Regions from separate parts of the Cellvibrio sp. ARAG 10.3 genome, predicted to be linked through region 4. Evidence: predicted binding sites of a transcription regulator. Region 4 holds the regulator's gene; each other region holds the start of a gene.

Region 1 (7,176 bases), on a different contig from region 4:
ATGCCGATCGTATTGCTTGCCTTGGTGGTGTTGCACTTGCTGGCACTTCACGAAGTGGGTTCCAACAACCCTGACGGGGTTGAAATCAAGAAAAACAAAGATGAGAACGGTATTCCGCGCGATGGTGTTCCCTTCCACCCGTTCTATACAGTTCACGACCTGGTTGGTATCACGGTTTTCCTGTTTGTTTTCTGTTTTGTTCTCTTCTTTATGCCAGAGATGGGCGGGTTCTTCCTGGAGTACGCCAACTTTGAAGAAGCTAACAATCTCAAGACGCCTCCACACATTGCACCGGTCTGGTATTTCACCCCCTTCTACGCCATCCTGCGCGCCGTGACCTTTGACATTGGCCCGCTGGATTCCAAGTTCCTCGGACTTGTGGCGATGGGTGCGGCGATTGCCATCCTGTTTGTGCTGCCCTGGTTGGATAAGAGCCCGGTCAAGTCCATTCGCTATAAAGGAACTTTTAGCCGCATTGCTCTCCTGGTCTTTGCTGCTTCTTTCGTGATCCTGGGTTACTTGGGTGTGAAGTCGCCGACGCCCGGTCGTACCTTCCTGGCGCAGGTTTGTACCATTCTCTACTTTGCCTATTTTATCGGTATGCCATTCTGGACCCGGCGCGAGAAAACCTTGCCCGAGCCGACCCGCGTGCAAAGCAAAGGCTTGCCGCTGTCTATGGTCTTGGGTGGTTTAGCGCTTTTTGTTGTGTTGGTGATTGTGCCGATCAAGGCGGTGGGAGCAGAGAGTGAATTCAAATGCGGCACCATCGAATGTGATGTGATGGAGCCGGATTTATCCAATAAAGAGTCCCTGCAACGTGGTGCGAAGTATTTCGTAAACTATTGCATGGGGTGCCATGCGGCCAAATTCTCCCGCTACGAACGAGTAGCGGATGATCTGGGTATCCCCCATGAGCTTATGGTGGATAACATGATTTTTACCGATCAACGCATCGGCGAATTAATGAATATCGCTATGCGTCCGGCTCAGGCTAAAACCTGGTTTGGTGTTGTGCCGCCAGACCTTTCTCTGGTTGCCCGTGCCCGCTCACCCGAATGGCTATACACCTACCTCCGTAACTTCTATAAAGACGATACCCGTCCCTGGGGCGTAAATAACCGCGTGTTCCCTAACGTGGGTATGCCGCATGTGATGATCGGTGCTCAAGGTTTACTTGAATGTGGCCCGGGCCCCAAATTAGCAGCCGGTGGTGGTGTGTTGCGTGATAATCTTGGCAATCCTGAAATGGATGAGCATTGCGGAGCGCTTACAGAAGGTTTGATAAAAGGTACTATGACGGGAGAGGAGTTTGATCGCGCCACCTACGATCTGGTGAATTTCCTGGAGTATCTGGGTGAGCCGGCTGCCATGCAGCGTGAACGTATGGGCGTGTTCGTACTCTTGTTCCTGGCCGTTCTGTTTGTCTTCACCTACTTACTGAATCGTGAGTACTGGAAAGGTATTCACTAAGGTTTGGTCAGGTAGCGCGTTGCTGCGGGCGGTACTCTTACCGCCCGTTTTCGTTTTAAGGTTGAGGTTATTGAGGTGCAATCCATGGGAGTGGTCAGTAAACGCTCAGTCATGACGTTGTTTTCCGATGCGCGGGATCATTACAGTCATCGCGTACGGATCGTATTGGCGGAAAAAGGCGTCACTGTAGAAGTGGTGGATGTTGATCCAAAACACAAGCCCGAGGAGTTGGCTGATCTAAATCCCTATAATACCTTGCCAACATTGGTTGATCGGGATGATTTATCGCTCTATGAATCCAAAGTGATCATGGAATACATTGATGAGCGTTTTCCCCATCCCCCGTTGCTACCGGTTTACCCCGTAGCGCGAGCAAAAAGTCGTCTGTGGATGTACCGTTTGGAGCGTGACTGGTCGCCTTTGGTTGATACCATTCTGGGCAGTAAAAACAAGGAACATATTGCCCGGGCGCGCAAAGAGCTAAAAGAAAGTTTTGTCGGTATTGCCCCAATTTTTTCCGAGAAACCGTTCTTTATGAGCGATGATTTTACGATCGTAGATTGCTGCCTTGGTCCTATTCTCTGGCGCCTGTCACTGATGGAAATTGAACTGCCCAAGACGCGACAAACTCAACCTCTCCTGAATTATATGGAACGGTTGTTTGAGCGCGACGCGTTTCAAGCCAGCCTGACAGAGCCGGAGCGAGAGATGTTCAAGGCTTGAGTGCCTAGCCTCTGAACCTGGCAGCCCGCACTAAACGATACGTAACAATGGAGTGAGTCATCCATGTCCATGACATCCAGTCGGCCTTACATGATCCGTGCGTTGTATGAATGGATAGTCGACAACAATTGCACGCCCTATATTCTGGTAGACGCCCATGTTCAAGGTGTCGAGGTGCCTCAGCAATACGTGAATAAAGATGGCCAGATTATTTTAAATATTGCGCCATCGGCACTGAAAGATCTGTTTATTGGACTGGAAGCTATTTCATTCAGCGCCCGGTTCGGCGGTGTGCCGTTTGACTTGTTTATTCCTTGTGGCGCTGTGTTAGGTATATACGCTCGGGAAAATGGTCAGGGGATGATGTTTGAAGCAGAATCCAATACCCGTCCCCCATCGCCACCCGAACCGACACCGGTGGGCGGTGGTGATCCCTCTCAAAAACGCCCCAGTTTGCGCGTTGTTAAATGAGCCGTGTTACCAAGGCCAACAATGATGTGGCCTTATTGTTACTAATCGTTAACTGCTGCTCATTGGCTTCAGTATTGTTGATCTAAATGAAATAGCACTTAGACCTAAGTGCTATTTATTAGAACTATTGTTGATTACCGCTTTTCTAATATCTCGATAACTTCTTTGTAGGCCTCAAATAACTGGCTGATACTAAAGACGTTCTAATAAAAATGAATTATCTGGAGTATTTTTATGGCGATGTTGCAGCATACCCTCGGTGTCTTTATTAATCCTGACCGTGAATGGCAAAGAATTCGCAATGAGCGTCACTCATTCATTCGCGTATTTCTGGTTCACACACCTTTGTTGGCATTGATTCCTGTCATCGCGGCCTATTTCGGTGTGACGCAGATCGGCTGGAGCGTGGGGAATGGCGGCGTGGTCAAACTCACTGCCCAAAGCGCTTTATGGTTATGTGTGGGTGCCTATGTGGCACAGTTGGCAGCGGTTTATATTTTGGGTGAATACATCAATTGGATGTCGCGCAGCTTCGGTGTTGCCGATGATGCCAGCCAGCGTCACTATGAAGGTACTGCCTTGGCCGTGTATTCATCGGCGCCCATGATGTTGGCGGGTATCATCTTGCTTTATCCCCAGTTGTGGGTTGTTGCCAGCGTGTTTATTGTGGCGGCCTGTTATTCGGTTTACCTGATCTATGAAGGTATTCCGATCCTGATGAACATCCCTAAAGAACGCGGCTTTATTTATGCCAGCTCGGTTATCACGGTGGGTCTGGTGTTGGCAGTAGTTGTGTTGGTGGCAACAGTTATTGTGTGGGGTTCGGGTTTCGGGCCGGTCTACACTAACTGATTCATGTTCCAGAGTGGTGATCTGAAACGGGTGGCTTAGGCCGCCCGTTTTTCATTGGGTATTCACAAAATTGACATGTGACGTTTTTATGAAACAAATTTGGCTTGGTCACATAACTGTAACAAAGCATCGTTAGAGTGCATCGCAGGGTCGAGATATCTCACCTGCTAACAGACGAGTTTTTAAGTCTTTTGTCCAAATAAATTCAGGAGCGCTCAATGAACGCCAAGAAATTTTTAACAGGACTGGCTTTGGTCGGTTCTATGGCTTGTGCAGCAGTGGTGCAAGCAGCGGTTGATCCGGATCTGCCCGAATACAAGGCAATTTCCGGCGTATCCGGTAATGTTAACAGTATCGGTTCCGATACCTTGAATAATCTGATGACGCTGTGGGCAGAAGAGTACGCCAAGTTTTATCCCAACGTGAACATCCAGATTCAGGGTGCCGGCTCCTCTACTGCGCCACCAGCCCTGACTGAAGGTACTTCTAACTTTGGCCCGATGAGCCGTGAGATGAAGTCTTCCGAGATTGAAGCGTTTGAAGCCAAGCATGGTTACAAGCCTACGGCTGTTCCGGTTGCGATCGACGTACTGGCGGTATATGTCAACAAAGACAACCCCATTAAAGGTTTGACGATTGCCCAAGCGGATGCCATTTTCTCCGCAACGCGCAAATGTGGTTACGACAAAAATATTACCCGTTGGGGTGAATTGGGTTTGACTGGTGCCTGGGCGAATCGTGATTTCACAATCTACAGTCGTAACGCTGTATCTGGCACTTATGGATACTTTAAAGATGTAGCTCTGTGTGGTGGCGATTACAAGGCAAGCATTAACGAGCAGCCTGGTTCAGCCTCTGTGGTACAAGGTGTATCAGAATCTATCAACGGTATTGGTTACTCAGGTATCGGCTACATCACCTCCGGCGTGCGCGCTGTTCCTATGGCTGCAAAAGACGGCGATGAGTTTTCTCCTCCGGACGCTGAGCACGCGCTGGATGGTTCTTACCCGCTGTCCCGGACGCTGTTTGTTTACATCAACAAACATCCCAATCGTAAACTTGATCCGCTACAAGCTGAGTTCCTGAAGATGGTACTTTCCAGGCAGGGTCAGGAAGTCGTGGTGCGGGATGGTTACATTCCTTTGCCGGCGGCCGTATCTGCCAAGGCAATGAAAGACCTGCAACTGTGATTCCCGATGGTTCATGGTTGAACGAAACCGCTGGCATATGCCGGCGGTTTTTGTTTGTGAGTGATAAGGCGATCACCACTGGTAATTAAATTGAAACATTTTTGTAGTATTACGCTTTTGTAACAAAAGTGTCATTTTCGGTTGTTAGGATTCTCACGCCATCAGACAGGCGCCCAGAAATTTTCTTGCCCGGGACTTTTTGATCATGTCAGAGCTACTCTCCACCGCAGAGCAGGCCCCCACCAGCCTGATGCCAGATGCACAACAACGGGCACGTTTGCGTAAAGTTCGCAATATTCGCGACGCTGTGTCGCGTTACGGTGTGGCCGCTGCCGGTATGGCAGTTGTCGGTGCATTAGGACTTATCTTCCTCTATCTGTTTTCTGAAGTTTTCCCCCTACTGCGCAGCAGTTCGGTGGATGTCACTAAAACCTACACCTCATCCGCGTCTACTCCCGCAGATCGAACTGCCCATTTGATTTTGGAGCGTTACGAAGAAATCGGAGCCAGCTTTAATCAGCAGGGCAGCGTCAATTTTTTCCGAGCCGATGACGGTGCTGTGATCCTGACCGAAACCATGCCGGTGCCGGAACAGGCAGAGCTCACGGCTATCGGAACCGGCACCGCAGCAGACGGTTTGGTTGTGTACGGTTTTTCCAATGGCCAGATTGGTGTTGCGAAGCCGGAATACGCACTGAGTTATCCGAATGATAAGCGCCTGGTGACCCCCGGCCTGGGATACCCGTTGGGGGAACAACCAATAGTCTTGGACGAGCAGGGTGCTGCGTTACGCCAGCTCGCGATTCAGCAAGGTTCAAACGCGGTGTACGTCGTCGCAGCGACCGAAGATAAAAGATTATTGCTGGGTGTCTTTTCCGCACGCACAAGCATCCTGGGTGTGACACGGGTGACGCAAAATATCTATCCGCTTCCCGCCTTGCCGGGGGGCGCATCAGCAACAGCGATTCAGGTAGGCAGGACCGGTCAGCATCTGGTTGTTGCTGATGACCGGGCCAACCTCTATCTATTTGATATTTCCAAACCTGGGAATGTCCAACTCGGCGAAACGGTACCGACTGAGCGGGGTCAGGTTACCGCAATGCAGTTTTTGATCGGTACCGGCTCTCTCGCTATAGGCACTGATACCGGTCATGTCAGCCAGTGGTTTTTGGTACGCGACGCGGACAACCTCTATCACCTAAAACCCGTAAGAGATTTTGAATCACTTCCCGGCAAGATCACGACGATTACCCCCGAACATAATCGTCGCGGCTTCTGGGTAGGTGATGACCGGGGAACGGTGGGCGCTTACTACGGAACATCATCCCGTACGTTACTGGTTGAGCCACTTGCCGATAGCGCCATCCAGCATCTGGCGATCTCTCCCATCAACGGCCGTCTGCTGGCCATGGATGACAAGCAACAGGTGTTGGTTGCGGATGTCTGGAACAAACACCCGGAGATCTCCTTCAGCTCCCTGTGGCAAAAAGTCTGGTACGAAGGTCGCTCGGAGCCCGAATACATTTGGCAGGCCTCTTCAGGCAGCGATGCGTCGGAAGCCAAGATGAGCCTGGTTCCTCTTTCGATAGGGACTATCAAGGCCGCCATATTTGCCATGCTATTTGCGATCCCGCTGGGCATTATGGGTGCGATCTACAGCGCCTATTTCATGACCCCGAAGTTGCGTGGCTACGTCAAACCCACCATTGAAATTATGGAAGCCCTGCCTACCGTTATTTTAGGTTTCCTTGCGGGTTTATGGCTCGCACCCTTTATTGAAAACCACCTCCCGGCCACCTTCAGCATTCTTATTCTGATGCCCCTCATGATGCTGATCGTGGCGTTTATCTGGAGCCGTTTACCGGCGGCCATTCGCACCTGGATTCCGGATGGATGGGAAGCGGTCATTCTGGTTATTCCGATACTGCTGACCGGTTGGGCCTGCGTGGCGGCCAGCCCTCATGTGGAAGTGTTGTTGTTTGACGGCAGCATGCGTCAATGGTTTACCGACAACGGCATTACCTACGATCAACGCAATGCGATGGTGGTGGGGATCGCAATGGGGTTTGCGGTTATTCCAACCATCTTTTCCATCGCGGAAGATGCATTATTTAACGTGCCGCGTCACTTGACCCAAGGTTCCCTGGCTCTGGGCGCCACTCGCTGGCAAACCATGGTGGGTGTTGTTCTGCCCACGGCCAGTCCCGGTATTTTTTCGGCGGTGATGATGGGCTTCGGCCGCGCCGTGGGTGAAACCATGATTGTATTAATGGCCACGGGTAATAGCCCTATCGTCAACTTCAATATCTTTGAGGGTATGCGGACCTTGTCGGCCAATATTGCGGTGGAGTTGCCTGAAACTGCCGTCGGCAGCAGCCACTTCCGGGTGTTGTTCCTTGCTGCCCTGGCCCTGCTTGCACTGACCTTCATTGTGAACACCCTTGCTGAAATTGTGCGTCAGCGTTTGCGT
Region 2 (7,176 bases), on a different contig from region 4:
ATTGCGGCATACCCCACTTATCCTTCTTGGTGGGATGCAGCGACACCTGATTTTCATAGCGCGGCAACATCTCACCGGAACCGCGCAAACCGAACTTCCATTCACCGGCACTTTTGATGGCATTTTTAAAATCCACACCAAAGCCGTCTTTGTAGGCAAACTGGCTCCAGTGTTCACGCGCTGCGCCACCGGCAAAGGAATAACCGCGCAGGAAGTCGGCATCTTTTTTGGTGACGTTACGGAAACGTGGAATATAAACGCCGGTCGGGCGACGGCCGGAATAGTATTCATCTTCAAAACCGGGCACTGTGCCGTTGGCTCCGGCGCCGTAAAGGTGGTCCATCAGGTAATGGCCGAGCACGCCGGACGAGTTGGCAATCCCGGTGGGGAAGGCCTCGCTGATGGAATTCAACATGACGTGCGTGGTGCCAAGTGTCGATGCACAAAGGAAGATGACCTTGGCAAAATATTCGCGCGTCTCCAGGGTTTCGCTGTCGATAACCCGCACGCCGGTAGCGCGATTGGTTTTAGGGTCATAGATCACGCTATGCACGATGCTGTTGGTGGCAATCGACAGATTGTTGGTCTTTAACGCCGCCGGTAACGTAGAGCTTTGCGTAGAAAAATATGCACCAAAGGTACAGCCTTTTTGGCACTCATTGCGCGCCATGCATTGGTAGCGGCCCTGTTCGATGTGGTGCGGCGCGGGTTTGGACAAGTGCGCACAGCGGCCCATAATTAATTTTCGGTCGTTGTATTTTTTTTCAAACTTCGCTTTTAAATCTTTTTCCACCGCATTGAATTCAAAGGGTGGCAGGAACTTGCTGTCCGGCAACACGGGAATATTTTCCACCGAGCCGCTGATGCCAACATAATGTTCTACATAGTCATACCAGGATTCAATATCCTTGTAGCGAATCGGCCAGTCCACGCCGTGCCCGTCTTTGGCGTTGGCGGTAAAGTCCAGGTCACTCCAGCGATAAGACTGGCGGTGCCACAACAGCGACTTACCGCCTAACTGATTGCCGCGAATCCAGCTGAAAGGTTTTTCTTGCGGGGTGCTATAGGGATGGTCGCGGTCATTGGCAAAAAAATGTTTGGTTGCATCGTTAAACGCATAATTTTGTTTTTGAATGTAATATTGCTCATCAACAATATCGCGTTCGATCTTGCCGCGAAACGGCATCTCCCACGGCTTTACACCTTCGCCGACATAATCCTTGCGGTGTTCTACCGGGCGGCCCCGTTCCACCATCAAGGTCTTCAAACCTTTTTCACATAATTCTTTGGCGGCCCAGCCGCCGGTAACCCCGGAACCTACAACAATCGCGTCGAATTTTTCCTGGGTCTTTTTGATATAAACCGTATTACTCATAGTCTGCTCGATCTGTATTTATTTCATAAACCCGGCTGCTTAGAAGTTCAGCGACCAAGCTTTGCCGACAGTAGAAAATTTCACCGAACCTTTATAGCCGCCGGGAATGGCCAGATACGCCAGCTCTTTGGAGGCACCGACTTCGGAGGTGTAATAACCAAATACCACCAGCGCTTTAAATTGTTTGAAGTGCTCGCGGTCATCCGCCGTAAATTCACCCTGGGCTTTTTCCATCTGCGTCAGCAATGCAACTTGCTGGTCTTTCGGGCAGGATAAAAATGCCTTGCCATAATTTTTTTGCGCGGCGTTATCAATTTTTTGCAAACCGGCGAGCAGTGATTGTTGTTCATCGGCATTGAAACAATAGGCTGCCTGGTAATCGATAAAATTATGCACATCAGCGCCTATCGCACTGGGCGTATCGGTAGTGGGAATAATCAGTTCACCCAGTTCGCGCACCAATGCCAATTGCTCCGGCTTGAGGAAGCGATTTTTCCGCCGGGATATATCGCGCGGGCTGGTAAAACTTTCCGCCATTAATGACAGCGACGTGGCAGACAGAGCGAGGCCACACAATGCGGCTAATTGCTTGATTGCAGTACGCCGTTCAAGGTGAATATCGGAAGTGGCTATCACGCCGGGATCAGTAACGTTGGGCATAGAGAGGTACTCGGTTGCTGAAAGTCGATGCGGAATTACAGATCACTGCTGCGGGTTACACAGCGGTTATTGAGCGCATTGCTATTAATTTGAGAGAGCCGACCGCAATTATTATGGGTCCAAATGTAATCGTTTACACGCGCCGTGCAAGTACATTTACACAACCATACAAATCATTCGGTTTTTTGTAACAGCGCAGTGATCCTGAAGGAAAAATAGTGATTTGCAGTTATAAAAATAGCGGAGATCAGTTGGGATATTGAAAAGATTGTGTGATCAATCGGGCCAGCCAGGCATGGCTGGCCCGAGTAAAGGCTGGGTTACACGTTATACGTAGACGACGCCGTATTACCACCGCGACCGGTCCAGTTGGTGTGGAAGAACTCACCGCGTGGTCTGTCGATGCGCTCGTAGGTGTGCGCGCCGAAGAAGTCGCGTTGCGCTTGCAGCAGGTTGGCTGGCAGGCGAGCAGTGCGGAAGCCGTCGAAGTAGGTCAGTGCCGAACTGATGGTCGGTGCGGGGATGCCGTTAACAATGGCCGCCGCCGCCACACGCCGCCAGCCTGCCTGGGCTGCTTCCACGGTGGTGCGGAAGTAGTCGTCCAGCAACAGGTTGCTCAGCTCCGGGTTCTTGTCAAAGGCTTCCTTGATGTTGCCGAGGAAGGACGAGCGAATAATACAGCCGCCGCGCCACATCAGGGCGATGCCGCCGTAGTTGAGTTTCCAACCGTATTCTTTGGCTGCTTCGCGCATCAGCAAATAGCCTTGGGCGTAAGAAATAATCTTGGACGCGAAGAGCGCGTTGCGCAGGTCGTCAATCATGGCTTTCTTGTCGCCGTCAAACTTGATGGCGGGGCCGCTGATGACTTTGGACGCTTCGACGCGTTGGTCTTTCTGCGATGACAGGCAACGTGCAAATACCGCTTCGGAGATCAGCGTCAAGGGAATACCCAGGTCCAGCGCGATCACGCCGGTCCATTTGCCGGTGCCTTTCTGGCCAGCGGTATCGAGGATCTTGTCCACCAGCGGTGCGCCGTCTTCGTCTTTAAACGCGAGGATGTCGCGGGTGATTTCAATCAGGTAGGAATCCAGTTCGCCCTGGTTCCACTCTTTAAAGACTTCGTGCATCTCGTCGGCAGACATGCCGAGCAGGTCTTTCATGATTTGATAGGCTTCGCAGATCAGCTGCATATCGCCGTATTCAATGCCGTTGTGCACCATCTTCACAAAATGGCCGGCACCGTTCTCACCTACCCAGTCGCAACACGGGCTGCCGTCATCCACCTTGGCGGCGATGTCCTGGAAGATCGGCTTGACGTGGGGCCAGGCCGCCGGTGAACCGCCGGGCATGATCGATGGGCCAGTCAGGGCGCCTTCTTCACCACCGGATACGCCGGTGCCGATAAACAACAGGCCTTTGCTCTCAAGGTAAGCAGTGCGGCGATCGGTATCGGGGTAGTGGGTGTTGCCGCCGTCGATGATGATGTCGCCCGGCTCAAGGTGGGGAATCAGTTGTTCAATAAAGTCGTCTACGGCCTTACCGGCCTTGACCATCAGCATGATCTTGCGCGGCTTGGCCAGGGATTGGACCAGCTCTTCAATGGAGCGGGCGCCACGAATGCTCTTGCCCTGGGCGCGGCCTTCGATGAAGGCGTCGACTTTTTCAACGGAGCGGTTATAAGCGGTGACGGTATAGCCCTTGCTCGCCATGTTCAGGATCAGGTTTTCGCCCATGACGGCGAGCCCAACGAGGCCTATGTCAGAAAGTGGTTTCATAGAGAGGATGCCTGTTATCAGTGATTGATGTTCTCATGAGGGTTGTGGCGCTGGGCGCTCTTGTAGGGCTGCGTATTATTCAACTTTATCGACCAAAATAACAGCGCGGCGGCATAAAGTTGTCACTATTTAATTCATTGTTTTTGCTAATAAATGTACACCGGACGAAAGTCAGGGGAGATTCACCCGCTAGGCAGAATCAGACGCCGGCGCTTGCGGCTTGTTTGATTTGTGGCAAGGCACTTCCGTCAGCCTGCGCTTAACCTGCCTTCACTCACGCTTCAGGAGTTTGTCGTTCGTGCCTATCCTTCACTGGATCGCCGCGCTGGTCCCGGTTATCGCCGTCTTTGCATTACTGGTGGTGATGCGCCTTCCAGCCAGCCGGGCCATGCCTTTAAGTCTTTTGTTAACGGCCTTATTTGCCGCCTGGGTGTGGCAGGTACCACTGCGCCAGCTGGCGGGTTCAGTGGTCGAGGGCTGGCTGATTGCCGTGACTATCTTGCTGATTATCTTTGGCGCCATTTTGTTATTGAACACCATGAAAGCCAGCGGGGCGCTGGAGGTAATCAGTCAGGCTTTTTGCCGGATCTCGCCGGACCACCGGGTTCAAGTGCTGATCATCGCGTGGTTGTTCGGTGCATTTCTGGAAGGCGCCAGCGGTTTTGGAACCCCCGCGGCTATTGTGGCCCCTTTATTGGTGGCATTGGGATTTCCCGCGATGGCGGCGGTGGTCATGGCATTGATTGCCGACAGTGCGCCGGTGTCGTTTGGCGCGATTGGCACTCCCGTGATAGTTGGTCTGGGGCAGGGCATTCCCGGGATCAGTCCGGCTGGGTTGCAGGCCATTGCAATAACAGCGGTTGGGATAGACGTTGTGGTGGCCAGCTTTTTACCCTTAATCATGGTGACGATCCTCACCCGCTTTTTCGGTGCCCGGCGGCGCTGGCGCGAAGGTTTGGCGCTATGGCCTTTTGCTCTCTTGTGTGGCTTCAGTTTTACTCTGCCCGCTTATCTCGTCGCCCGCTGGCTGGGCCCGGAATTTCCTACCTTGCTGGGGGCCTTGGTTGGGCTTGTCGTTGTGGTTACTGCGGCGCGTTATGGATGGCTGGTGCCCAAAGTGCTGTGGCGTTTGCCGGACCAGGAGGTTTCTGGCAGTGGGCATGTCGTCACTCAGGCGGAGGGATTACATCAACACAGGCCGGTTGCACTGCAAGCGCAGCCCGGTCTGATGCAGTCCTGGTTGGCTTACGGGCTGGTGGCGCTGTTGTTGGTGTTAACTCGATTGGAATCGCTGCCGTTTAAAGCATGGCTGCAGTCCGTTGACCTGCAATTTGACGCGATCCTGGGCACTGCGATTACGGCGAGGATAACGCCGCTTTATGTGCCTGGCAGTGTGTTTATCCTGGTCGCCCTGGTGATAGGGATCTATTACCGGCTGCCCTGGAGGGTATCGCTGAACGTGTGGCGAGAGGCTGCCCAAGGCTTGCTCCCTTCGGCACTCGCCCTGGCAGCTTCAGTGCCTATGGTGCGTATCTTTTTGAATTCCGGGGTTAATACGGCGGGTCTTGAACCCATGCCCAGGGCCCTGGCCCAGGCTGCAACAGCGGCGGCGGCAGACATCTGGCCCTTTGTTGCTCCATTCGTCGGAGCGCTGGGAAGCTTTATCGCGGGCTCCTCTACCTTCTCCAACATGATGTTTGCGCGCTTACAGCAAGAAGCGGCGCTGGCCAGCGGTCTGGCCCCGGACGTTATCCTGGCGTTACAAATGCTGGGCGCCAATGCGGGTAATATGATCTGCGTCATGAACGTGGTTGCCGCTGCGTCAGTGGTGCAACTGGCGGGTAAGGAGGGCCAGATTATCCGTTATACCCTGGCGCCGATGCTGTATTACTGCCTCGGCGCAGGTGTAATCGGCTGGTGGCTCAGCCGCTAATCGATTATCGACGGGTTTGCCAGATGATCAGAGGATTCTCCGCCGGGATGCAAGCCTGGGGATGGGCCGGGATCACCCGTGCGGTAAAGTCGCTCAATGGGCGTTCGGGCACGGCGGTACGAAAGCGGTAGGCATGCACGGCGCCTTCAATATGGGATAGCAGTGCCATGGGGATAATGTGGGCCTCTTGTGGCGGGCGCGGGTCGGCCACCATCTGCACCGCGATGGTGGCCGGATCAATCCCGCCCAGATACACCGTCAGTTCAATGGCCGAAGGGTCAGATTCGGCAGCCTCAAATTCGCCGATATGGATTTCATGCCAGTGTTGGGTCAATTGGTTGCGCCAGGCTTCCAGTTGGGCCGCCAGGGCGCCCTTGTCGCGCTGCCGCTCGCGCCATCCGGCAGCGGCGGGCAAGTAATACTGATCCAGGTATTCGTGCATCATGCGGTTACTGCTGTAACGGGTGGTCAACTGCGCCATGCTGGCGCGTATGGTACGGACCCAGCGGCGCGGAATGCCCTCGGCATCGCGGGTGTAGAACAGCGGAATGACGTCGTTTTCCAGCAGTTGATACAGCCGCTCCGCATCCCGGTCGTCGTCTTCGTGTTCCTCTCCGTTCCCCAATGACCAGCCCACCTCCGGGTTCCAGGCTTCTGCCCACCAGCCATCCTGGCTGGACAGGTTGAGCCCGCCGTTCACCAACACCTTCATGCCGCTGGTGCCACTGGCCTCCCAGGGGCGGCGCGGCATATTCAGCCAGACATCGACCCCCTGAACCATGTGTTGGGCCAGGGCGATGTCATAGTCTTCGATAAACACCAGGTGCTGGCTCACGTCCGGCCGCTGGATAAAGTGATACCAGGCTTGCAGGACCTGCTTGCCTACCTCATCCGCCGGATGGGCTTTGCCTGCTATCAACAATTGCACCGGGTAGCGTTCATTGCACAGCAGCCGCGCCAGGCGCTCCGGCTGGCGCAACAGCAGGTCGAGGCGCTTGTATTCGGCGAAGCGACGGGCAAATCCCAGGGTCAGGATATTGGGATCAAGGACATTGGGGGTCGGGAGGGCGCATACGTCCGGGGCGGTTTCATAGCGGAATTGCTCCGCCAGCCGGTGGCGGGCGTAATCCACCAGCCGGGCGCGACCCTGGCCGGCCAGTTGCCAGAGCTGCTTGTCGCTGAGCTGGTCCAGTTGGCTGGTGTCCAGGTCATCCAGTTCCCCTCGCCAGCGCTCGCGCCCGAACAATTGGGTCCACAGGTTATCGGCTTCGATAGAGTCCCAGGTCGGAATATGGACGCCGTTGGTCACATGGCCGACGGGCACCTCGCGCTCCGGCCAGCGGGGAAACAGCGGCTGGAAGATGCGCCGGCTGACCGCGCCGTGCAACCGGCTCACCCCATTGCTGCGCGCGCAGGTCTTGAGTGCCAGATAA
Region 3 (7,176 bases), on a different contig from region 4:
CGTGTTGGCCCGCACAATTCACCCAAACAAAGACTGGCACCTGCATTAAAAAACGCTAAGCTACATAACAAAGACTTTACCAGCGAGGTTACACTCTCAATGTCGCGTCTGCTCATCGTGGTTGAATCTGAACAGGACTGGGCGCCCTATTTTCCCAGTGAACATGTCATCACGTTCGACAACTATCTGCAACTCAGTACCACCAAAACCAATCGTACCCGTGTGATCAACCTGTGCCGTAAATTCGGCTACCTGAGCAAAGGCTATTACTGCTCACTATTGGCAGAAGCGCGCGGTCATTCGGTTATCCCTTCGGTCAAGACGCTCAATGATCTGCGCAACCAGCACTCCTTTGCCATCATCCAGGAACACCTGCACAACCATTCCGAGAAGTTCCTTAAAAAACTGGCATCGCGCGAGGAACCCAAGTTAGCGTTCTGGATTTTTTTTGGTGAGAGCAGCGTACCGGAACTGCAAAAGCTGGCGCGGGAATTATTTGAGCAGCAGCCCTGCCCGATCATGCGCGCCGAACTGGAATGGGACGGCAGCTGGCGAGTGAGCAGCCTGAAGGTCACAGCCCTGCACAGTTTGAAGCTGGACGCCGAGCAGGAGGCTTTTGCCAATGCACTTGATCATTTCAGCGCGCAGCTCTGGCGCAAACAAAAAACGCAGAAGATCAGCCGCTACGATATGGCCATACTGATCAACCCTGAAGATCCTCTGCCACCCAGCGATGAAAAAGCGCTGAAAAAATTCGTGAAGATTGGCAACAAACTCGGTATTCAGGTGGACTTTATCGGACGCAAGGATATTCGCAAACTGCCGGAATACGACATGTTATTTATCCGGGAAACCACCAATATCAATCACCACACCTTTCAGTTTGCTTGCCGCGCCGAGGCGGAAGGGCTGGCGGTAATGGATGACTCCCAATCCATTATTCGTTGCACCAACAAAGTGTATCTGGCCGACCTGTTTGCGACGCGTGGCATTCCCACACCCAAGACCCGCCTGATTTCCAATCAATCGCCGGCGATTCTCGACAAGATTGCGGAAGAGCTGGGCTTCCCGTTAATCCTTAAAATTCCCGACGGCTCTTTTTCGCGCGGTATGGTGAAAGCTGAAGATCGTGCAGCCCTGGATAAAGGTGTGGCGGACTTGTTAAAACATTCGGCCTTGTTGCTCGCTCAGGAATTTGTCTACACCGATTTTGACTGGCGCATCGGGGTGCTCAACGGAAAACCTTTGTATGCCTGCAAATATTTTATGGCGCGTGACCACTGGCAGATTTACGACCACAACAATAAAAGCGATCCTTCCGGCGGCTTCGTTACCATGCCGACCTATGAAGTACCCAAGGCGGTCATCAATACCGCCATCAAAGCAGCCAGCATGATCGGTAATGGTTTGTATGGCGTCGACCTGAAACAACTAAAAGATCGCGTGGTGGTGATTGAAATTAATGATAACCCCAGCATCGACGCCGGTGTAGAAGATGAATTTATCGGTGATGAGCTTTACCACATGATCTTGCAGGAGTTTATCCACCGCGTACAAAAAATTCGTCATTTAAAAGAAGAGTTATCTTTTTAACACCGTAAGGACTTTGGGATGATCAAAACGCTACTGCTCACCGCAGAGGAAAATCTTATCGAGGGCGGCACTGAACTGATTGGACGCTGGCAGAATGAAGAAAATACTTATATATGGATAGACCTGGAAGGCGAGTCTCCTGAAGATGAACGCCAGATGCTCGAATCACTTGACTGCCATCCACTGGCTATTGAAGATGTGCAACGTTTTCGCCATCCCCCCAAAACAGAAGCCTTTGAAAACCATACCCTGCTTCTGTATCGCGGTATTACCCAGTTCAACGACGACCTGACGATAGAACAAATGACCATTGCGTTGTTTGTCGGTGAACGCTGTGTGATCAGTTGTCACCAACGGCCCTCCACGGGCGTGCGCCACGGCTGGGAGATGGCTGGCAAAGGCACTTCGCTCAGAAGCCCTGCGTTACTTGCCGTCAGCACCATGCATTATTCCGTGGGGCGTTATCTGGAGGCCGTGCTGGCCTTCGAACCAAGCCTGAATGAATTGGAAGATTGTATGCAGGAGCGCCCCAATGATGAAACCATGCGCGAGCTGATTGCCTATAAATCCCGTTTGCGCAAACTACGCCGCATCTTCAGTTACCACGAGCGCCTTGCGACCAATCTGCTGAAAAATATTCCTCAAGCCTGGATTGACGAAGACGGCGACATTGAACATGCCCTGCAGGATTTATTTGAACGGTGCGAACGCTTGCACGGTTTGTGCACCATGTATTACGAAATTTGTGGCGACTTGATTGAAGGTTACCTTTCTATCTCCTCGCACATGCTGAACAACACCATGAAGGTGCTGACCATTATCACGGCAATTTTTGTTCCTTTAACCTTTATCGCCGGCATCTATGGGATGAACTTTGAAAATATACCCGAGCTAAAGATGCAATATGGTTACTTCTATGCGTGGGGCGCCATGCTGCTGGTGGCTACCGGCTTCGGTTGGTTCGCTTATAAAAAATGGCTGTAGACATATCGGAAAGTGTTAACGCATCAATAAGAAGTCATACGTGGCGCGATTTTTATACTTGCTACGCCAATAACGCATACTGAAAAATCCCATTGCGCAAAAATATAAGGATTAATTGCTCCAAATCAAATAGCCACCTGCTAACACGCTCATAATTCAGCCGTCCCTACCCTGGTTAGTTAACCATCATGACGGAGGTTGTTTATGAATCTTATACCGCGCAACTCACTCTTTGATGTAGACCAAATACTCGAAAACTTCTGGACACCGCTGAGAGCTGGCCCTGGAGTATCGTTTTCACCGCGCGTTGATATCAACGAGAAAAAAGATCGCTTCGAAATTACCGCCGAGTTACCCGGTGTCGAGAAGAAAGATATCCAACTAACACTGGATAATGGAATGCTTTCAATAACCGCTGAAGCGCGTCAGGAAACCAGGGATGAGAGGGATGGGAAACTTATTCGCCAGGAAAGACGTTATGGCAAGTTTGTACGCAGTTTTGATTTAGGCACAGCGGTCAAGGAAAAAGACATTGACGCCAAGTTCAAGGACGGGATTTTGACATTGATGGTTCCCAAAGTAGAGCCCTCAGTGCCATCAACTCATCGAATCGAAATCCATTAATTGCACTGACTTATGCTACCGCCTCTCATTACCAGGGAAGGGAGAGGCTTTCTGCGCTCAGGTAGCGCTGGAAATTTTTCGGTCTCTCCAATAAAAATCAACCGGCCAAAGTGATTGCGAAGTTTTATCGTAAGCCTGCCACAGCGCCGCGTAGGTTTTTTGCAACGCGGGATGCACTGCGTCCGCCGCAATATCGGCTAACGGCAACAGGACAAATGCGTTCTGGACCACCTCTGCGCGCGGCAACGCAATGCCATTCTCAACACCGACAAAATCACCGTAACACAGAATATCGATATCCAGCGTACGAGGGCTGAATTTGGGTCCTTGCCGGCACCGCCCGTTCTCATCCTCAATATTCTTCAACACCTTTGATAATTCAGAGATCGATAACGCGGTCTGGACACCCACAACCAGGTTAAAGAAATTACTACCGTTAAAACCCACAGATTTACTTTCATAAACGGTGGAGATTTTTAGTTCACCAAACACCTCATGCAACGCATCCAGTGCTGCCGCGATATGTTGATGGCGATGAATGTTGCTACCCAAACCGAGATACACCTGCGTCATTGCGGTTTGACTCCGCGCTCGATAACCAGACCCACATCGCGCGCGCCGCGAATCGCACCGGGTTTACTCAAACGCAAGCGCAACCAGGGCACATTAAATTCGTCACGCACGATTTGCGCCACCTCTTCGGCCAGCGATTCCACCAACAAGGCATTGCGGTTTTCCACATACGCAATAACGCGTTTGGACACAGCCTTGTAGTTCAAGGCGTATTGAATATCATCCGTCGCGGCAGCCTGGCGAATATCCGTGGCCATCTCCAGATCGATACTGACCGTCTGGCGCACCTGACGCTCCCAATCATAGATGCCGATGATGGTGTCGATGTGTAAATCTCTGATGTAAACAATATCCATGAATCAATCCGTAGCGAGAGGCGATAGCGTGTTAAGCGGCCAGCGGGCACGCACGTTGACGGCGAGCGATTCCGATTGCCCCGCCAGCAACCGCTGACAACCGGCGTAAGCAATCATGGCACCATTGTCGGTACAAAATTCGTGGCGGGCGTAGAACACTTTGGCGTGGATTTTGGCCAAGGCGATTTCCAGCTCCTGGCGCAATTTTTTATTTGCAGAAACACCACCGGCAATCACCAGGGTTTTCATACCGGTTTGCTCCAGCGCCCGGCGACACTTGATCACCAGTGTGCTTACCACCGCATCCTGGAACGCGCAGGCGATGTCTGCACTGGTCTGGTCATCGGGCAGGCCGTCCGGTAGTGCGTGAGCGGCAATGGTATTCAAGGTGTAGGTTTTTAAACCGCTGAAGCTGAAGTCCAGGCCGGGGCGATCGACCATCGGGCGCGGAAATTCAAAACGGCCGGGTGTGCCCTGTTCAGCCAGGCGCGCCACTTGGGGCCCACCGGGGTAATCCAGGTCAAGCATCTTGGCCGCTTTATCGAAGGCCTCACCGGCCGCATCGTCCAGCGACTCACCCAGCAATTCATAGCAGCCAATGGCATCGACCTTGACTAATTGGGTATGCCCGCCAGAAACCAGCAAGGCAACGAAAGGAAAAGCGGGGGGATTATCTTCCAGCATGGGCGCGAGCAAGTGGCCTTCCATATGATGGACGCCGATAGCGGGCACATCCCAGGCATAGGCCAGCGCGCGGCCAACCGAAGCTCCCACCATCAAGGCACCGATGAGACCGGGGCCGGAGGTATAAGCAATACCCTGGATATCCTGCGGCGTGGTGTGGCTCTCGGCCATGACCTGGTCAATCAACGGCAGAATCTTGCGGACATGGTCGCGGGAGGCCAGCTCAGGTACCACGCCGCCGTATTCAGCGTGCAGGTCAATCTGGCTGTAGAGCGCATGGCCCAGCAAGCCGCGTTCACTGTCGTAAACGGCAATTCCGGTTTCATCGCAGGAGGTTTCGATCCCAAGTACGCGCATTGCTCTACCATCTATATATACAGGGGTGGCGTATGATAAAGGCGGCTGGTGCCAGGCGCCAGTAAGTATTTTACCCAGGCCCGGAGCGACGGTTGCGCCGGTAATAAGAAGTGTATAGAATCTGCGCCCCTCAGGTTCCCTGGTTTGCAGCCCTGCGCCAGAGGATGAATCAAGACAGCAAAGGTAACAACATGCCTTCAGTAAAACTTAAAGAAAACGAACCTTTCGACGTTGCTCTGCGCCGTTTCAAGCGCGCTTGTGAGAAAGCTGGCATCCTGGCTGACGTACGTGCTCGCGAGTGCTACGAAAAGCCCACGACTGTACGCAAGCGTAACGCTGCGGCTGCCGTTAAGCGCCACGCCAAGAAAGTGCAACGCGAATCCAAGAAATTTACCCGCCTGTATTAATTCCGGGTCTTGGTTGTAATCCGACCTGAGTCGGATTCCGTGTCGTTCTGCTACAGGTTATCCCATGGCAAACACAACACTGAGAGACAGCATCAACGATGCCTTGAAGAACGCCATGCGCGCGAAAGAGAAAGAGCGCGTGGCGGTGTTGCGTTTGGTTATGTCGGAATTCAAGCGCATCGAAGTTGATGAGCGCATTGACGTAGAAGACGCGCGCGCCTTGGCGGTGCTGGACAAGATGATCAAGCAGCGCCGCGATTCCGAGCAGCAATACCGTGCCGCCGGGCGCGATGAGCTTGCCGCCCAGGAAGCCTACGAAGTTTCCCAAATCCAGGCATTCATGCCCGCCGCCCTCAGCAGCGATGAGTTGTCTGCAATCGTTACCCAGGCCATTAAAGATGCCGGTGTTGCCGATATGCGCGGCATGGGTAAAGCCATGGCCCTGATCAAGCCCCAGGTACAGGGCCGCGCCGACATGGGCGAAGTCAGCAAGTTACTGAAAGAACAACTGAGCCGCTAACAACCGCGAGTCAATTGCTTATACTGGCAACTCGTCACCCCAAGCTACGCGACTCACTATGGCCGGTTTAATCCCCCAAAGCTTTATCGATACCCTGCTCGACCGCGTCGATATTGTCGAGGTGGTGGATCATCGCGTTAAGCTGAAAAAAACCGGCAAGAACTACAGCGCCTGCTGCCCCTTTCACGAAGAAAAGACCCCCTCGTTTACCGTCAGCCCGGAAAAACAGTTCTATTACTGCTTTGGCTGCGGCGCCAGCGGCAATGCGCTCGGCTTTATCATGGACTTCGAACGCCTCAGCTTTCCTGAATCCGTGGAGCAATTGGCCCGGCTGGTAGGCGTTGATGTACCGCGCGAAGTACAAAGTGAAGCCCAGGCGCAGCGCGAGCAGGAAAAGCGCAGCATCTACAGCCTGCTGGAGAAAGCGAGCACCTTTTACCAAAATCAGTTGCGCCAGCACCCCAGCAAGCAGATGGCGGTGACTTACTTGAAAGGCCGCGGCCTCGACGGCAAGATTGCCAAGGAATACGGCGTAGGCTTTGCACCTCCGGGGTGGGATAACCTGCTCAAATCCCTCGCGGAAACGGACGAAGACAAGCACCTGCTGATCGAAGGCGGGATGCTGATCCATAACACCGATGAAAAACGCATCTACGACCGTTTCCGGCATCGCATCATGTTTCCCATTCGCGACACGCGCGGCCGGGTGATTGGCTTTGGCGGACGGGTTCTGGGCAACGATAAACCCAAATACCTCAACTCACCCGAGACGCCTATATTCCATAAAGGCCAGGAACTGTATGGGCTGTACGAAGCACGCCTGGCGTACCGTGAGTTACCGCGCCTGCTGGTGGTTGAAGGTTATATGGACGTGGTCAGCCTGGCGCAGTTCGGTATTCGTTACGCCGTAGCCACTTTGGGAACGGCATGCGGCGAAGATCACCTGGATCGCGCCTTCCGCCACACCGACGAAGTGGTCTTTTGCTTCGATGGCGACAACGCCGGGCGCACCGCCGCACACCGCGCACTTGAAAACTCCCTCTCGTCCATGAAAGACGGCCGGCAGGTCAAATTCCTG
Region 4 (7,176 bases):
TCCGCCAAAAAATCTGCTGGCAGTAAAAAAGCCGGCGCAAAAAAATCCACGCCGCGCAAATCCAAAGATCAAGACCACTGAGTGTAGTGTTCCGTTACGGCCCATCAACCGGTAAGGGTTTATTTACCGGCGGTGGCGGCGGTTCAGACAAAATCTGAGATCCACTGCCACAAGCGATAACAGTACGCATGGCCAACTCGACGCTGATATGCGGCAACAAGTCCACACACTCTGGCGATAAATGGTAAACAAAACCCGAAGTAGGAATCGGGGCAGTTGCCACATACACCGTGTAGTCACCATTCTCATGAATCGCCGTGACAATACCGGTCACCGACACCCCCGCCGCGCGCCCCATGATGTACGCACGACACACCTGCCCCTTCAACAATGAGGCATTACTCTCGCCCCCTAACAATTGCGAAATAATTTCCCGGATGGTTTTGTAGCCTGGAGCCAGCTTGGTCAACCAGGCGTCCAAACGCTCGTGTAATAAACGCCCCACGTTGGTTTTAATTAACAAGCCAATCACAAAGAAGGTGCTCAGCACAATAATGATGGCGAGGATATCCGCCATGTATTTGGCCAATGGTGTGATACTCACCAACCAGCCACTCAGGGGGCTGATGATCCCGGTGATAAAGTTAAACAGCCACTCCAGCAGGAACAGAAAAATCACAAACGGCAGCACCACCATAAAGCCGCCAAGTAACGTAAACCCGATAAAGGATTGAAGCCGCTGGGCTCCGGTGCGCTGTCTTAAATAGTCGCGAAACGCCTGGATTTTCTGCATACGTTTTACTCTGAGGGTTTCCCTGTCACAATAAGCGCCGAATAAGCGCATAAAAGGTTGATTACACCGTGAAAAACATCTTCTTGTTTTGTTGGCTATTTTGCCTGAGCGGGCCACTGATGGCTAATGCCGGGGCCACGGTATCACATACACCCGATGTGGTTCATTTTGATTACCAGATACTGGCCCAACGTTCACACAAAACCACCCTGTTTACGCAAGGGCTGGTGCTGGATGGCAATACCTTCTACGAAAGCAGCGGCCTGTATGGCCAATCCATGCTGGTCAGCTACCCCCGTGAAGAGTCCGCCAACAAATGGGCTCAACTCACCGCCAACTTCACCCAAAAAGACAAATTACCGGATCGCTATTTTGCCGAAGGCCTGGCATTACTCGATGACAAACTGTATCTGCTCACCTGGCAGGAAGGAACGGTGTTTGTTTATGACCGCACCACCTTCGCGGTCCTTGATCGCTGGCGCTACAGCGGCGAAGGCTGGGGGCTCACACACAATGGCGAACAATTGATCCGCAGCGATGGCAGTGAACATCTGCACTTTCATTCACCAGAAGATTTTAGTCTGGAAAAGACCCTTGATGTGCAGGAATCGGGGCGACCGGTTCAACGATTAAATGAGCTTGAATTTATTGCGGGGTATGTGTGGGCCAATATCTGGCATGAGAATCGTTTGGTACAGATTGATCCAGCAACAGGCAGCGTGGTCGGCTCAGTGGATCTCACAGCACTCACCGCACAAGTGGATATCGATTCCAGCGAGAGCGTATTGAATGGGATCGCCTATGATGCGGAACGTGATGGGATGTGGGTAACGGGTAAAAAATGGCCAAGCATGTATCTGATAAAACTGATAAAGCCGGCAGAGGAATCGTCCGAATAACTGCGTAATACCGTAGAAAAAACCTTACCGCAGAAACAACAAAGCCGCATCGAAATGCGGCTTTGAGTACATCAGTCGTACAACTTAGAGACCGATTACGTTTTCAGCTTGCGGGCCTTTTTGGCCTTGCTTAACGTCGAACTCTACTTTCTGACCTTCGGCCAGGGTTTTGAAACCTGAACCGCTGATAGCGCTGTAGTGAACAAAAACGTCCTGACCAGCATCGCTCTCGATGAAACCGAAACCTTTAGACTCGTTGAACCACTTAACAGTACCAGTACTTTTAGACATAAAAAACCTCAATGCTCTGAGTAAATTAAAAATTGCCACCTTGGCATCTGTGCTGACTGATCACATCTTACTTATGAAGAACAAAACGAGGTTGCTAATAGATGTACTGCTAGAACAACGATGTACCATAAATAATGCTGCATGTTTGCCAGCCGAGGCACTATATACCCGAGTTAAAGCCCAAGTAAAGCCCTGTTTAATACGCTGCGTTAGCCTGCACACTGAGCGTCGCAAGACGACACACGGGGGCATCAATTTGTCACATTTTTACCCGTGTGCGACGCAAAAGACTTGATAAACCTTAGCGGAGCGCGGTGTAGCTATTTACCCCATCTGCCAAAGCTGCAACAATTGGGCGCATTTACAGGCCACATCCGCTCGGGGGTTTCGCCATGATCCACGTCCATGTCGTAGATTCCGCTCCCACCGTTTCGCATTGCGCGCATGACAAAAGAGTTTCCTGTGGTAACTGCCGCCTCAATACCTTGTGTCTTCCTATCAGTTTACATATCGATGATATCGACCGCCTGAACGACATTGTCCAGCGCAGCAAACCTTTGCAAAAAGGCGAGTATTTGTATCGCGCCAATGATCGTTTCCTTTCCCTGTTTGCTGTTCGATCAGGCGCGGTAAAGGCCATTACGTTGAGCGATCACGGCGAAGAACAAGTCACTGGTTTTTATTTACCCGGCGAAGTCGTAGGTATGGAAGGTTTGGCGGAGGAGCGTTACTCCAACTCCGTTATCGCCCTGGAAACCGCCTCTATTTGTGAAATCCCGTTTCATCGTGTGGAAGAATTGAGCACGAAGATTCCCTCACTGCAACGCCACCTCTTTCAATTGATGAGCCGAGAGATTAATCACGATCAGCAAATTATTACGTTGCTGAGTAAAAGTACGGCAGAGCAGCGCATTGCGACACTCTTGTTGAGTATCTCCACTCGCAATCATCGTCGGCACCTGTCAGCCACCTCATTTTCCTTGCCGATGTCACGCACGGACATCGGTAATTTCCTCGGCCTGACCATTGAAACCGTCAGCCGCGTCTTTACGCGCCTGCAAAAGCAAGGCATCCTTGAGGTCAATCGCAAGGACATCATGATCAATGATGTCGATGAACTGCGCAGTGTCGCCAACGGTACCGAACAATGATTTAAGGAATTCCATGAGCCCCGCCGAACAGCTCCAGGCTACCCTGGCTGATTTTGATACAGCCAACCAGCAAGACCCGAATCACGAGATCGTTAATGGCAAGGCCGTCCCCAAAGAATGGATCTACGGTGTGCGGATGAGTGAACAGCTCGAGCGCTTTTGTCCGAATGCCTCCATTACCCTGCAGCTGGCCGCCCGCTGCCAACACATCTGCCGCTGGAAAATTCCGCGCAGCGATTACCCCATGGATCGCCAGGGCTATAAACGCTGGCGCAGCGATCTGGCGCAATTCCACGGTGAAACCGCAGCCGTTATCATGCGCAACAACGGCTATGACGAGGTTGATATCCAACGGGTCAAGGATCTGTTGCTAAAGCGCGGATTAAAACGCGATGACGAGGTACAGGCATTGGAGGACGTGATCTGCCTGGTGTTTCTGGAATATTACCTCGAAGAATTTGCAGCCAAGCACGACGAAGAAAAACTCATCGATATCATCCGCAAAACCTGGAACAAGATGTCGCCCGCCGGACATGAAGCCGCTTTGCGCCTACCCCTGTCGGAGGCGATGTTGCAATTGGTCACCAAAGCCCTGAATACCGGGAATCACTGATAACCTCACCCTGTATAACAACCATAAAACGGAAACCCGCTCATGTACCTGATGCTTAAACATCTCCATATGACCATGGCTGCCCTTTCATTCCTGGGCTTTTTTATTCGCGGTATCTGGATGTGGCGACAATCGCCCTGGCTGCACAAAAAACTGGTCAAAATTCTGCCACATATTATCGATACCCTGTTGCTGATCAGCGCCTTTGCGCTCGCGGGTGTGTTGCGCTATTCCCCGGGGGATCATCCGTGGCTGATGACCAAGATCGTCCTGCTGGTGGTGTATATCGTGCTGGGGGTTATCGCGTTTAAAAATCCCAATCCGGTGGTACGAAAATGCAGCTGGATCTTGGCGATGGCCGTGTTCCTCTACATTGTCAGTGTGGCGATCAGTAAAAATCCGCTTGGCTTTTTCGGCTGATGCGAAGGGCTTAAGCGCCGCTTGAGGCGGCGCATTATTACGCTTTCCACTATAAGAATTGGGGAAAACCAATCAGTTTATTATTAATAAAGTGATTTTTATAGCCGAAGCTTGACGCGCCAACCAAAGTGATCTATATCACACACAGGCGTTGGAACCTTGAAATAGCAATAACTAAATATATTCGGCGACCCTACTATGAAAAAAACACTGCTCTCTTTGTACCTTGTTCTGATTGCACCCTTTGCCTTTGCATGCGACGAAACCTGTATGCGTGACAAAGTCATGGCGGAGCATGATATTAAATTTCCAGCTTATCTGGATTCCAAATACTGCAAGACCACCTCTGTGGATTTCCTGGTGAACTCCCGTAAAAGCCTGCAAAAGTATCGTGAAGACCGCTTGGGCAGTGGCCATCGTGGGGGGATCAAGAATATTCGCAACTTTATTGAGCAACGCAAGGAATGGCTGCAGGAGTGTGACAAGTACCTGGATATGACCAAACAAGGACGGGTGTTCCGTACCAAGGAGACCACCGAGGAGTTGTTTACCGCGATGGACTCACTCTCCAAAGAACTTTATGCATTGATTTATCGCCCCAAGAATGCGGCTGAAGATACCCATCAGCTCACTGAATTGGCGGGACAAAAATTCGAGTTGATGTTCCGGTTGATGGACGCCCATCGTACCGATCTGCAATTGCGCGGACTGCTGTAATCCCCTAATAAAAAACGGCGCATCCCTCGCGGGGTGCGCCGTTTTTTATTGTCTGTCACATCAACTGCTTTTTTTCAGGGACAGGACCGACCGCTTGGGTTTATCCGTGCGCTCGGCGTAACGCTTGGCTTCCGCTTCACGCGCTTTGATGGCCGCCATACGCGGATCATCTTCTCGCGCATAACCGCTCTTGCTGCTGTAATGCGTCGCCCCGTTGTCCGAGGCTGCTTTAGCCAGAAACTCCATCCCGCAGCGCAGCAGTCGCGCCTGGTCAGCAAAGCTCAAGTCGGGGGGAAATTTCCCCGGATCAACCGAGGAAGGATTACGCGGGTTACCTTCGATTTTCAATACAAAGCCACTCGCATGAGTCGCTGTACCGGCAGCAAGGTCTGCCTCCCAAGCATCAAAGTCCATAAAAATCTCTGCATGATTGCGATGAAGCCGGCATTAAACCACATGCATCGGCGACCGCGAAGCCATCAATCTATAAATGGCACCGAACTCTACTCATTTATGGCTTACCAGAGCCTGCCGCGCGCTTTTGCCGCTCGGGTGGCAAGGCACCGATGTGCAATTCATTGCGCTGCTTGGCCAGCTCAATTTGCTTTTGTCGCTCGGTAAAGCGCTGCTTTTGCTCCGCGGTCAGTTGGTCGTAGCAACGCGGGCAACTGACGCCGGGAATGTATTGTGCCGACAATTTGTCGTCTTCCGTAATGGGATGGCGGCAGCCGTGGCATTGATCGTAGATGCCCTTCTGCAGGCTGTGATTCACTGCCACGCGGTTATCAAACACAAAGCACTCACCGCGCCAAAGGCTCTCCTCTTCCGGAACTTCCTCCAGGTATTTCAGGATGCCGCCTTCCAGGTGATACACCTCATCAAACCCCTGCTCTTTCAAATACGCTGTGGATTTTTCGCAGCGAATACCGCCGGTGCAGAACATGGCGACTTTTTTGTGCTTACTCGGGTCGAGGTTTTTGGCCACAAACTCCGGAAACTGGCGAAAGGTTTCGGTTTTGGGATCGATCGCGCCGGCAAAGGTACCGATGGAATATTCGTAATGGTTGCGCGTATCCACCACCACCACATCCGGATCGCTGATCAAGGCATTCCAGTCTTTGGGTTTGACGTAGGTGCCGACAATTTTTTGCGGATCTATGCCGTTGACGCCCATGGTTACGATTTCTTTCTTGAGCTTTACCTTCATGCGGTAAAACGGCATGCCTTCGTAGTAGGACTCCTTGTGCGACAGGTCGCTGAAGCGCGGATCACTTTTCAGGTAATCGAGCAAGCCGTCAATACCCTCGCGCGTGCCGGCAACCGTACCGTTAATCCCCTCTTCCGCCAGTAACAGGGTCCCTTTCAAACCCAATTGATCACAGTGGTCTTTCAGGCGGGGAGCGATGCTTTGGTAATCAGGTAACGCAACAAATTTATACAAGGCAGCAACAACGATTGAACTCATAGGGCTTCACTTTCAATAAGACAGGGGTTATGCAAGGCGCGCATTATAGACGCTTGTTTTTTGTACAGCCAGAGGCAGTTTACCCGTGTTTACTACCACCCAGGCACTGGGGCGAATCGGGAACAGCCTGGTTGGCCAGCCATTCCTCCGGGCTGTAGGTGTGTAACGCCAGAGCATGAACGCTGGCTTCCAATTCATCCGCCAGTTTGGCGTAGATGGATTGATGGCGCTGTACCTGGCGCTTACCCACAAAATCCGCCGACACCAGGACCACCTTGAAGTGGCTTTCTGAACCAGGCGGCACACTGTGCATATGACTTTCGTTGATGACATCCAGATGGATGGGCTGAAAGGCCGCGCTCAACTTGGCGCGGATTTGGCTCTCGACAGGTTTCATCGCTGGAACTCCGACATGGGTCACAAAATTTCCCGGCATTTTACCTTTAACCGGCTACACTTTGTTGACTTGGAGCAAGGAACTACCCTGACCTGTTAAACCAACCAGACCTAAGAGCATGAGCGAACACAAATTTTTTATTGATCGGCGGCGCGGTATGGATCGTCGTTTGGATCGCGACCCCTGTAAGGACATGCCTCTTGACCTGTATCACCGCAAACGCCGTAAATCGACCGAGCGCCGCAATCGCGGGCGGACATTAGAGCAGGACTACTACGCTTTTATCGGCCAGCCGGACCCGCAACGGCGCCACTAATATTCTGGCTCAGGCAAACGCCCCGGCGCTGGCCTTGGCAGAGATCAATGTGGGTTCACAGCCGGTTTCCTGCTGATAATAGTCCTCAACCGCTGCCATCAACACGGGAATGAT

Evidence for each region. The regulator FNR, encoded in region 4, switches genes on or off when oxygen is low (the NO sensors DNR and NnrR bind a similar motif). The targets are predictions, from matches to a motif close to TTGATNNNNATCAA.
Region 1: the regulator FNR is predicted to act here: its motif matches at 2,742-2,755, upstream of ACSV5M_RS10975 (Yip1 family protein).
Region 2: the regulator FNR is predicted to act here: its motif matches at 4,035-4,048, upstream of ACSV5M_RS05520 (L-lactate permease).
Region 3: the regulator FNR is predicted to act here: its motif matches at 2,693-2,706, upstream of ACSV5M_RS08015 (Hsp20/alpha crystallin family protein).

What each region holds. Positions count from the first base shown of each region.
Region 1 is NZ_JBPYCU010000007.1:113,191-120,366, forward strand. Features, by position in the region: gene ACSV5M_RS10960 (ubiquinol-cytochrome c reductase) at 1-1,470, shown strand, start outside; gene ACSV5M_RS10965 (glutathione S-transferase N-terminal domain-containing protein) at 1,555-2,193, shown strand; gene ACSV5M_RS10970 (ClpXP protease specificity-enhancing factor) at 2,257-2,664, shown strand; gene ACSV5M_RS10975 (Yip1 family protein) at 2,899-3,516, shown strand; gene ACSV5M_RS10980 (PstS family phosphate ABC transporter substrate-binding protein) at 3,735-4,706, shown strand; gene ACSV5M_RS10985 (ABC transporter permease subunit) at 4,912-7,176, shown strand, end outside.
Region 2 is NZ_JBPYCU010000003.1:196,997-204,172, reverse strand. Features, by position in the region: gene ACSV5M_RS05535 (GMC oxidoreductase) at 1-1,375, opposite strand, end outside; gene ACSV5M_RS05530 (gluconate 2-dehydrogenase subunit 3 family protein) at 1,415-2,035, opposite strand; gene gnd (decarboxylating NADP(+)-dependent phosphogluconate dehydrogenase) at 2,356-3,810, opposite strand; gene ACSV5M_RS05520 (L-lactate permease) at 4,109-5,743, shown strand; gene glgP (alpha-glucan family phosphorylase) at 5,748-7,176, opposite strand, start outside.
Region 3 is NZ_JBPYCU010000005.1:34,756-41,931, forward strand. Features, by position in the region: gene ACSV5M_RS08005 (RimK family protein) at 100-1,593, shown strand; gene ACSV5M_RS08010 (magnesium transporter CorA family protein) at 1,612-2,577, shown strand; gene ACSV5M_RS08015 (Hsp20/alpha crystallin family protein) at 2,782-3,201, shown strand; gene folK (2-amino-4-hydroxy-6-hydroxymethyldihydropteridine diphosphokinase) at 3,259-3,774, opposite strand; gene folB (dihydroneopterin aldolase) at 3,771-4,130, opposite strand; gene tsaD (tRNA (adenosine(37)-N6)-threonylcarbamoyltransferase complex transferase subunit TsaD) at 4,134-5,171, opposite strand; gene rpsU (30S ribosomal protein S21) at 5,363-5,578, shown strand; gene ACSV5M_RS08040 (GatB/YqeY domain-containing protein) at 5,643-6,098, shown strand; gene dnaG (DNA primase) at 6,157-7,176, shown strand, end outside.
Region 4 is NZ_JBPYCU010000019.1:83,181-90,356, reverse strand. Features, by position in the region: gene ACSV5M_RS18710 (late competence development ComFB family protein) at 1-81, shown strand, start outside; gene ACSV5M_RS18705 (DUF502 domain-containing protein) at 95-793, opposite strand; gene ACSV5M_RS18700 (glutaminyl-peptide cyclotransferase) at 862-1,692, shown strand; gene ACSV5M_RS18695 (cold-shock protein) at 1,777-1,983, opposite strand; gene fnr (fumarate/nitrate reduction transcriptional regulator Fnr) at 2,376-3,134, shown strand; gene ACSV5M_RS18685 (DUF4202 domain-containing protein) at 3,148-3,747, shown strand; gene ACSV5M_RS18680 (SirB2 family protein) at 3,790-4,167, shown strand; gene ACSV5M_RS18675 (hypothetical protein) at 4,438-4,884, shown strand; gene ACSV5M_RS18670 (hypothetical protein) at 4,945-5,298, opposite strand; gene trhO (oxygen-dependent tRNA uridine(34) hydroxylase TrhO) at 5,396-6,349, opposite strand; gene ACSV5M_RS18660 (BolA family protein) at 6,429-6,746, opposite strand; gene ACSV5M_RS18655 (hypothetical protein) at 6,865-7,062, shown strand; gene galK (galactokinase) at 7,072-7,176, opposite strand, start outside.